One region of the Pandoraea fibrosis genome, then DNA from elsewhere that is predicted to be linked to it. Evidence: predicted binding sites of a transcription regulator. Region 1 holds the regulator's gene; the other holds the start of a gene.
What was found. Region 1 encodes sigma-54, which starts transcription at its own class of promoters, with help from an activator protein. Its sites were predicted from a motif close to TGGCANGNAANCTGCTTT; they were not measured.
Positions count from the first base shown of each region.

Region 2: a site for sigma-54 is predicted at 2,480-2,497, ahead of PI93_RS01395 (urease subunit gamma). Genes of this name have one in related genera too.

Region 1 is NZ_CP047385.1:596,253-600,451, forward strand. Features, by position in the region: gene hprK (HPr(Ser) kinase/phosphatase) at 1-135, opposite strand, end outside; gene ptsN (PTS IIA-like nitrogen regulatory protein PtsN) at 213-668, opposite strand; gene hpf (ribosome hibernation-promoting factor, HPF/YfiA family) at 905-1,258, opposite strand; gene PI93_RS02665 (RNA polymerase factor sigma-54) at 1,401-2,888, opposite strand; gene lptB (LPS export ABC transporter ATP-binding protein) at 2,983-3,753, opposite strand; gene lptA (lipopolysaccharide transport periplasmic protein LptA) at 3,779-4,199, opposite strand, start outside.
Region 2 is NZ_CP047385.1:332,511-336,709, reverse strand. Features, by position in the region: gene PI93_RS01415 (transporter substrate-binding domain-containing protein) at 1-238, shown strand, start outside; gene PI93_RS01410 (amino acid ABC transporter permease) at 291-977, shown strand; gene PI93_RS01405 (amino acid ABC transporter permease) at 974-1,624, shown strand; gene PI93_RS01400 (amino acid ABC transporter ATP-binding protein) at 1,611-2,333, shown strand; gene PI93_RS01395 (urease subunit gamma) at 2,504-2,806, shown strand; gene PI93_RS01390 (HupE/UreJ family protein) at 2,926-3,609, shown strand; gene PI93_RS01385 (urease subunit beta) at 3,648-3,953, shown strand; gene ureC (urease subunit alpha) at 3,950-4,199, shown strand, end outside.

The DNA.
Region 1 (4,199 bases):
GCTTGACGTGGCGGTGGCGACGCTCTCGGGCGTGAAACCGCGCTCCCATCCCTCATGGCCGGTCAGCCACGACAAACGAAGCGTGGCGGCGTTGTCGTCGAAAATGCTTTGCGCGTTGATGCCGGTCAGTTCCACCGCGTCGCCTCGTTCGGTTGGGTGTGGGAGCTACGAATTCTCGGATGTTCGCGGCGGATACCGGCGCAAGCGCCGGCTCAGGGCTGCCAGTTGGCGAGTGCGGCGTGGATCTCGTCGGCACTCGGCGCGTGGGTCAACGTCTCGCGCATCGCGCGATCGGAGAGCAACTGGGCAATTTCGGAAAGAATCTCAAGATGTTGCTGCGTTGCCTGCTCCGGTACCAGCAGGAAGAACAGCAGGGACACCGGCTGGCTGTCGGGCGCTTCGAAGGGAATCGGGTCATCGAGGCGCACGAAGGCGGCCATCGGATGCTTGAGGCCCTTGATTCGGCCATGTGGAATGGCCACGCCTTCGCCCAGTCCGGTCGAGCCGAGACGCTCGCGTGCGAACAGATTGTCGGTCACAAGCGCGCGCGACAGGCCGGCATTGTTTTCGAAAAGTAGCCCGGCTTGCTCGAAGACGCGCTTCTTGCTGGTGACTGACAGTCCAAGCAGGATGTTGGACGCAGGTAAGAGTTTGACTAAACGGTTCATCTTGTAATGCGGGCGAACGCTGAGTCGCCCTCCAACCCCCGATTGACCACGCATTATAGACCACCCGCCGCAGCGGCCGCGGCAATCCACGGAACTTGGCGGAACCATACAAAAGGGGCCGTTCAACGGCCCCGCGGTGGGTGATGCCAGACTTATGACAGACGCGTGTGCGCTCGGGTGGTTCCGTGCGATTTCACGAGGCTGTCAGTCAATGCGACTACCACGCCCGGACAGACTCATTGCAGCGGTTCCGCCTCGGGAGGTTGCTGGTGCTTGAGGGCCTCGCGACCGTGATCCTGAACCTTGTCCTTGTATTGCATTACCTTGCGGTCGAGCATGTCGATCAGCTTGTCGATGGCGGCATACATATTCTCGTCACACTTCTCGACGAAAATTTCCTTGCCCTTGAGATACACGGTGACGCTAGCAATCTGGCGTCCGGCCTTCTCCTTGGTCTTGTCGACAGATAGGATCACCTCGGCGCCAATGAGCTGGTCGAAATGCCTCAACACGCGTTCGAGCTTGTTGACGACAAATTCGCGCAGTGACGGCGTGAGTTCGAGGTGATGTCCACTGATCTTCAGATTCATAGCTGCTCTCCTTGCTGAAATGCCGAAGTGCAGGCCGCGTCATGAGCGACGCTGGCTAGCGGGAGTGCGAGCCATTGACGTGACGCAATGTCGCACTGCGGCGTTATGCCCCAGCGAGCCAACATGGCGCACCAGGACCGTCCTACAAAGATTTGCGCAAGTTCACTGCGGGGATTCGCATGGCCTCGCGGTATTTCGCGACGGTGCGCCGCGCTACCACGAACCCTTGCTCTGCCAGCAGTTCCGCGATACGGCTGTCGGAAAGGGGGCTCTGCGGGTCTTCTGCTCCTATGAGTTGCTTGATGAGTGCGCGGATGGCGGTCGATGACGCTGCGCCCCCGGCTTCCGTTGCCACATGTGAACCAAAAAAGTACTTCAGCTCAAAGGTTCCGAATGGAGTGAGCATGTACTTACTGGTAGTCACGCGTGAAATCGTGGATTCGTGTAAACCCAGCGTATCAGCAATCTCGCGTAAAACCAAGGGCCGCATGCCGATTTCGCCGTGCGTGAAGAAGTTCTTTTGACGCTCGACAATCGCCTGCGCCACGCGCAGGATCGTATCGAAGCGCTGCTGAATGTTTTTGATCAGCCAGCGCGCTTCCTGAAGCTGCTGCTGCAAGTTGCCGGTGCCCGGATCGTTGCGGTTATTGCGCAGAATGCGCGCGTACATCTCGTTGATGCGCAGGCGCGGCATGACGTCGGGATTCAGCTCTGCGGTCCAGCCGCTGCCCTGTCTGCGCACGAGCACATCGGGGATGACGTAATCGGCCTGAGGCGAACCATAGGCGGCGCCGGGGAACGGGTCGAGCGAGCGAATCAGTTGATGGGCGGCACGCAAGCTGTCTTCGCTCACGCCCAGCAGGCGGCGCAGGCGAGTGTAATCGCGGGCGGCGAGCAGTTCCAGGTGATCGCTGACGATACGCAGCGAGAGCGTGCGAACGCTGCTCGCGGGCAGGCGCTGGAGTTGCAGGCGCAGGCATTCCGCCGGACCGCGGGCCCCCACGCCCGCGGGGTCGAAGCTTTGCAGCAGGGCAAGCGCGGCGTTGATCTCTTCCGTTTCCAGCGCCAGCTCTTCGGGCATTTCTGCCTCGATGTCGTCGAGCGTGGTGCCGAGATAGCCGTCTTCGTCGAGCGATTCGATCAGGAATGCCACCAGCGCACGGTCGCGCGGCGCGGCTTTGGTCAGGCGCAACTGCGCCAGCAGGTGTTCGCGAAGATTGGGATGGTCGACGTGCAATTGCGGACGCGCGTTGTCGTCGTCGTCCGAGGCGTTGCCCGAGCGAGCGAAGTCGTTCAGGCTCCAGTCGCTGCCGTTGTCTTGCGCGTTGTCGTCGAAGCGGGCTTCGCCGTCGAGTTCGCGGGCTTCATCGCGGCCGTTGGCGGGTTCGGAGCCGTCGTTCGTATGACTGGCCGACGTGCTCCGCTCGTTGCGCAACGACCCGTCCGTGCCCACACGTACCGAGCCCGCGAGCCAATCGTCCTCGCGTTCGAGCATCGGGTTCTGGGTGAGGGCGTGCTCGACTTCCTGCTGAAGTTCGAGCGTAGACAGTTGCAACAACCGGATCGATTGCTGCAACTGCGGCGTGAGGGTCAGGTGCTGCGAGGTGCGGAGTTGAAGAGTCGGTTTCATAGCGTGTCTCGCCTTCATTGTAGAGGCTTTGTCACGCCAGCGGAACCGGCCCTGTCCCCTATCGGAGGCAGGGTTTACATGCGAAAAATTAGCTTTACATCCGGAAATTTTCGCCCAGATACACGCGCCGGACGCTTTCGTCGGCCACGATCTGGTCAGGCGTGCCGGCGGCGAGCACCGAGCCTTCGCTGATGATGTAGGCGTGATCGCAGATACCGAGCGTCTCGCGCACGTTGTGGTCGGTAATCAGGACACCGATGCCACGATCCTTCAGGAATCGCACGATCCGCTGGATTTCCAGCACGGCGATCGGATCGACGCCCGCAAATGGTTCGTCCAGCAAAATAAAGCGCGGCTGCGTGGCCAGGGCGCGGGCGATTTCCACGCGGCGGCGCTCGCCGCCCGAGAGCGACATGGCCGGATTCTCGCGCAGATGGCTGACCTGCAACTCGTCGAGCAGCGCTTCAATACGGCGATCGATTTCGTCTCGCTTGAGCGGTTTGCCCTGCGCATCGAGCTGCAATTCGAGCACGGCGCGGATATTGTCCTCGACCGTGAGCTTGCGAAAGACCGACGCTTCCTGCGGCAAATACGAGACTCCCATGCGAGCGCGCTCGTGAATCGGCAGTTCGCTGATCAGGTTGCCGTCGAGCTGAATCTCGCCGTCGTCGGCCGGCACGAGGCCCACGATCATGTAGAACGACGTTGTCTTGCCGGCACCGTTCGGGCCCAGCAGACCCACGACTTCGCCGCTTTTTACATCCAGCGAGACGTCCTTGACGACGGTACGGGCACCGTATTGCTTCTTGAGCGAGCGCACGACGAGTGCGCTCGGCTTGCCCGCTTGGCCGAAGCCGGGGTTGATGGTCGAAGCGTTGCTGTTGGCAGAATTACTCACGCGGATTCCCAATGCTTTTTGAGGGAGACAGCGGCGGCAGATCGCCCTTGGGGGCGGGGGCGGCCGGCTTGCTCGCGCCGCCGGGCTGCGCCTGATTCGCCCCTGTCGCATTGCGCGGGGCGAGCGTGGCGCGCACGCGGCCGTTCGGATTGTTGGCGTTGACCTGATCGGCGCCGCTGTTCGCGGTATAGACCTCGTTATACGTGTCGTAAGTAATCACGCTGCCGTGGATCTCGTCGAGCACCCGGGTGCCGCCGGCCAGACGCTTGAGCGTGGCTTGCGTGGTGAGCGTGGCGACTTCGGTCTTGCCGTTGTAGTAAATCGTCTGGCCCCAGCCGTCGATGTACTCGTCGAGGCCGTCGCGCTTCTGGCGCATATAGGCGAGCGGGCCGCCTGGCTTGTAATACGCCGTG
Region 2 (4,199 bases), 260 kb from region 1:
GGTGCAACTGGTCGCCACGGGCAACGTCGTGGCCGCGGCGATTCTCGCCAAGCATCCGCCCAAGCAGCCCGAGCCGAAGTTCCTCATCAAGAATTCGCCCTGCTTCGTCGGCCTGAACAAGAACGAGCCGCGACTGCTCGCCAAGGTCAACGACATCCTCACCGCATCGAAGAAGGACGGCTCGCTTGGCAAGGTCTCGCAGAAGTGGCTCGGCATGCCGCTGCCGGCCGATCTCTGATCTGCATGCGGGCTGCGGCCCAACTTACCTGGCGACTCACCACCGGCTTCACATGCATTACGTCCTCGACTTTGCCGATCTGCGGCAATACCTGATGCTCTTTGTGCGCGGCGCCGCACTGACGATCGCCCTGACGGCCGTGTCCACGGTCGTGGGGGTGATCGTCGGTGCGCTGTGCGCCGTCGCCCGCGAAGAGGGGCCGAGATGGCTCAAGGCGATCGCGGGCCTGTACGTCGAACTGATCCGCAACACGCCGTTCATCGTGCAGCTTTTCTTCATCTTCTTCGGGCTGCCGAGCCTGGGGATTCATATCGACGAGACCACCGCCGCCATCGTCGCCATGAGTGTGAACCTTGGCGCCTATGCCACGGAGATCATTCGCGCGGGCATGCGTGCCGTGCCGAACGGACTGTCTGAAGCCGGACTGTCGCTCGCCATGACGCGCGCACAGATCCTGCGTCATGTGATCCTGCCGCAGGCGTTCGCCAAGGTATTCCCCGCGCTCGCCAGCCAGATCGTGATCGTGATGCTCGGATCGGCGGTCGTCTCACAAATCTCCGTGCCCGATCTGTCGTATGCCGCGAACTTCGTGCAGTCGCGCACGTTCCGGGCATTCGAGAGCTATCTGATCGTCACCGCCCTGTATCTCATGCTCGCGATTGCGCTGCGCCGCGTGTTGATGCGTTGCGCGCGCCGGCTCTTTCGCGGCACCGTCAAGGTCCGGGGAGGTGCGCGATGACCGAGTTCTCGATATGGGACATGCTGCACGGTCTGCTATTGGCCGGACGCTGGACGCTCGCCCTGTCGGCGATCGCCTTCGTCTTCGGCGGCCTGGTCGCGCTGCTGCTGCTCGTGGTACGCGTGGGACGCGTGCAATGGGCCGCGAATGCCGTGGCGCTATACATCGAAGTCTTTCAGGGCACACCGTTGCTCATGCAGTTGTTTCTGGTGTTCTTCGGCCTGCCGCTGCTCGGCCTGGACGTGTCGCCGTGGATCGCCGCCGCCGTTTGCCTCACGCTCTACACCAGCGCCTATCTGACGGAAATCTGGCGCGGCTGTGTCGACGCCATCCCGCACGGTCAGTGGGAAGCGTCGTCGAGCCTTGCCATGCGTTACGGCGAACAACTGCGTCACGTCATTCTGCCGCAGGCGCTGCGCATCGCCATCGCGCCCACGGTCGGTTTCTCGGTGCAAGTGATCAAGAGCACGGCGCTCGCGTCGATCATCGGTTTCGACGAACTGACCAAGACCGGCACCATGCTGACCAACGCGACGTTCCAGCCGTTCACCGTGTACGGACTCGTTGCCCTGCTCTACTTCGCTGCCTGCTATCCGTTATCGCTGTGGGCGCGTCATCTTGAAAGGAAACTCCATGTCGCTCATTGAAGTCAGGGGCATGCAGAAACGCTTCGGCGAAACCCCGGTGCTCAAGGGCATCGACATGGACGTCGAACGCGGTCAGGTCGTCTCGATCATCGGCAAGAGCGGCTCGGGCAAGAGCACGTTGCTGCGCACGCTCAACGGCCTTGAGCGTTTCGACGCCGGCAGCGTCGCCGTCGACGGTGTACACGTCGGTGCGCGCGACACCGACTTGCGCGCCCTGCGTCTGAAGGTCGGGATGGTGTTCCAGCAGTACAACCTGTTTCCGCATCTGTCGGCCGGCGAGAACGTGATGCTCGCGCAAAAGGTGGTGAAGAAAACGTCCGGCGCCGACGCCCGCGAGATCGCCCACACCATGCTCGCCAAGGTGGGACTCGCCGACAAGTTCGACAGCTATCCGTCGCAACTCTCGGGCGGCCAGCAGCAACGTGTCGCGATTGCCCGCTCGCTCGCCATGAACCCCGCCGTGTTGCTGTGCGACGAGATCACGTCGGCACTGGATCCCGAACTGGTCGCCGAAGTTCTCAAGGTGCTCGAAGACCTTGCCGCCGAGGGCATGACGCTGATCCTGGTGACGCACGAGATGCGCTTCGCGCGCCATGTATCGGATCGCGTGGTGTTCATGCATCAGGGCAAGATCTGGGAGTCGGGCGAGCCGGAGTCGCTGTTCACGCAGCCGTCCACGCCGGAATTGCAACGGTTCATCTGCCAATGACAACGCCGGGGAACGACGCCTTCCATCGCCGCCAGGAACACACTTCGCACATTTTTGGTGCGCGGCAAGCGGCCTGCAAAACGCAGTGGCGCACACGCGAACGCGCGCCTATGATGTGCGGCAGCCGCGTCACCCCCTTGAACCCTTCGCATTGAAATTTCTTCGTTACGATGAAGCTCACGCCACGCGAAAAAGACAAGCTGCTCATCTTCACCGCCGCCCTGCTCGCCGAACGTCGGCGCGCGCGCGGCCTGAAGCTCAACTATCCGGAGGCGGTCGCCTTCATCAGCGCCGCCCTCATGGAAGCCGCGCGCGATGGTCGCACCGTGGCCGACCTGATGCACTACGGCACGACGCTGCTGACCCGCGACGACGTCATGGACGGCGTGCCGGAGATGATTCCCGACATTCAGGTCGAAGCGACCTTTCCGGATGGCACCAAGCTCGTCACCGTGCATCACCCGATTCCCTGATGGGCGCACGCGCGCGCGAGTGCCGGCATTCCCTGTCGCGTCGCCTTCGCTTGTGTGCGATCCGGTTTCGATTCGTATCCGTTTCTTCGTCGTCGATAACAACACCCTAAGGACGTCTCATGTCAGTGGACCGCCCCCTCAATGCTCATGATGCCGCCGAAGTGTCCGCCACTTCGCTGACGGCTTGCGCCATCGCCTCCGACCACACGCAGCGTCGGCTCGCGCGCGCCGCGACCGGCCTCGCGCTGCTCGCCGCATCGGGCGTCGCGCTCGCGCACCCCGGCCATCCGGGTCACGACGCCGCCAGCAGTTTCGCCGCCGGCTTCTTCCATCCGCTGACCGGTGCAGATCACCTGTGCGCCATGATCGTCGTCGGGTTGTGGAGTTCGCTCACGTCCAGGCGTGTCTGGCTTGCTCCGGTGGCCTTCGTCGCCATGCTCGCCGCCGGTGGCCTGCTCGGCATGTCGCACGAGGTTTCGTTGCCGGGCGTGGAGCCGATGATTGCTGTGTCGCTGCTCGTGCTCGGACTGATGCTCGCCACACGGGCGAAGCTGCCGGGCTGGGCAGGCGCCGCCATCGTGGGCGCTTTCGCCGTCTTCCACGGCTTCGCGCACGGCGCGGAACTGCCCGATGAGGCGAGTGCGATGCATTACATGGCCGGCTTCCTCCTTGCGACCGGCATGCTGCACGGCATCGGCATCGCCGTCGGCGTTGCCCTGCGCCATCGCACCGTCTGGGTCCCCCGTTTGCTGGGCGCCGGTGTGCTGGCGTATGGCCTTTCGCTGCTCGCCGCAGCGGCCTGAGTCGCCGTCGCCCCCGTCACGCCTATTCGGAGACGCGCATGATTCCCGGAGAACTGTTACCCGCCGCAGGTGAGATCACGCTGAACGAAGGTCGTCCGACCCTCAGCGTGAGCGTCGCCAATACCGGCGACCGTCCGATCCAGATCGGTTCGCACTTCCACTTCTATGAAGTCAACGACGCTTTGCAATTCGACCGCGAAGCGGCGCGTGGCTTTCGTCTGAATATTGCGGCCGGCACGGCGGTGCGCTTCGAGCCGGGGCAGCAACGCACCGTCGAACTGGTCGCGCTCGCAGGCGATCGCCGCGTCTTCGGTTTCGCGGGTCGCGTCATGGGGGCGCTATGAAGATTTCACGCCGCGCTTATGCGGAAATGTTCGGCCCGACAACGGGCGACCGTCTGCGACTAGCCGACACCGAACTCATCATCGAGATCGAACGCGACTACACGATCTACGGCGAAGAGGTGAAGTTCGGCGGTGGCAAGGTCATTCGCGACGGCATGGGCCAGTCGCAGCGCACGCGCGCCGATGTCGTCGACACCGTCATCACCAACGCCGTCATCATCGATCACTGGGGCATCGTCAAAGCCG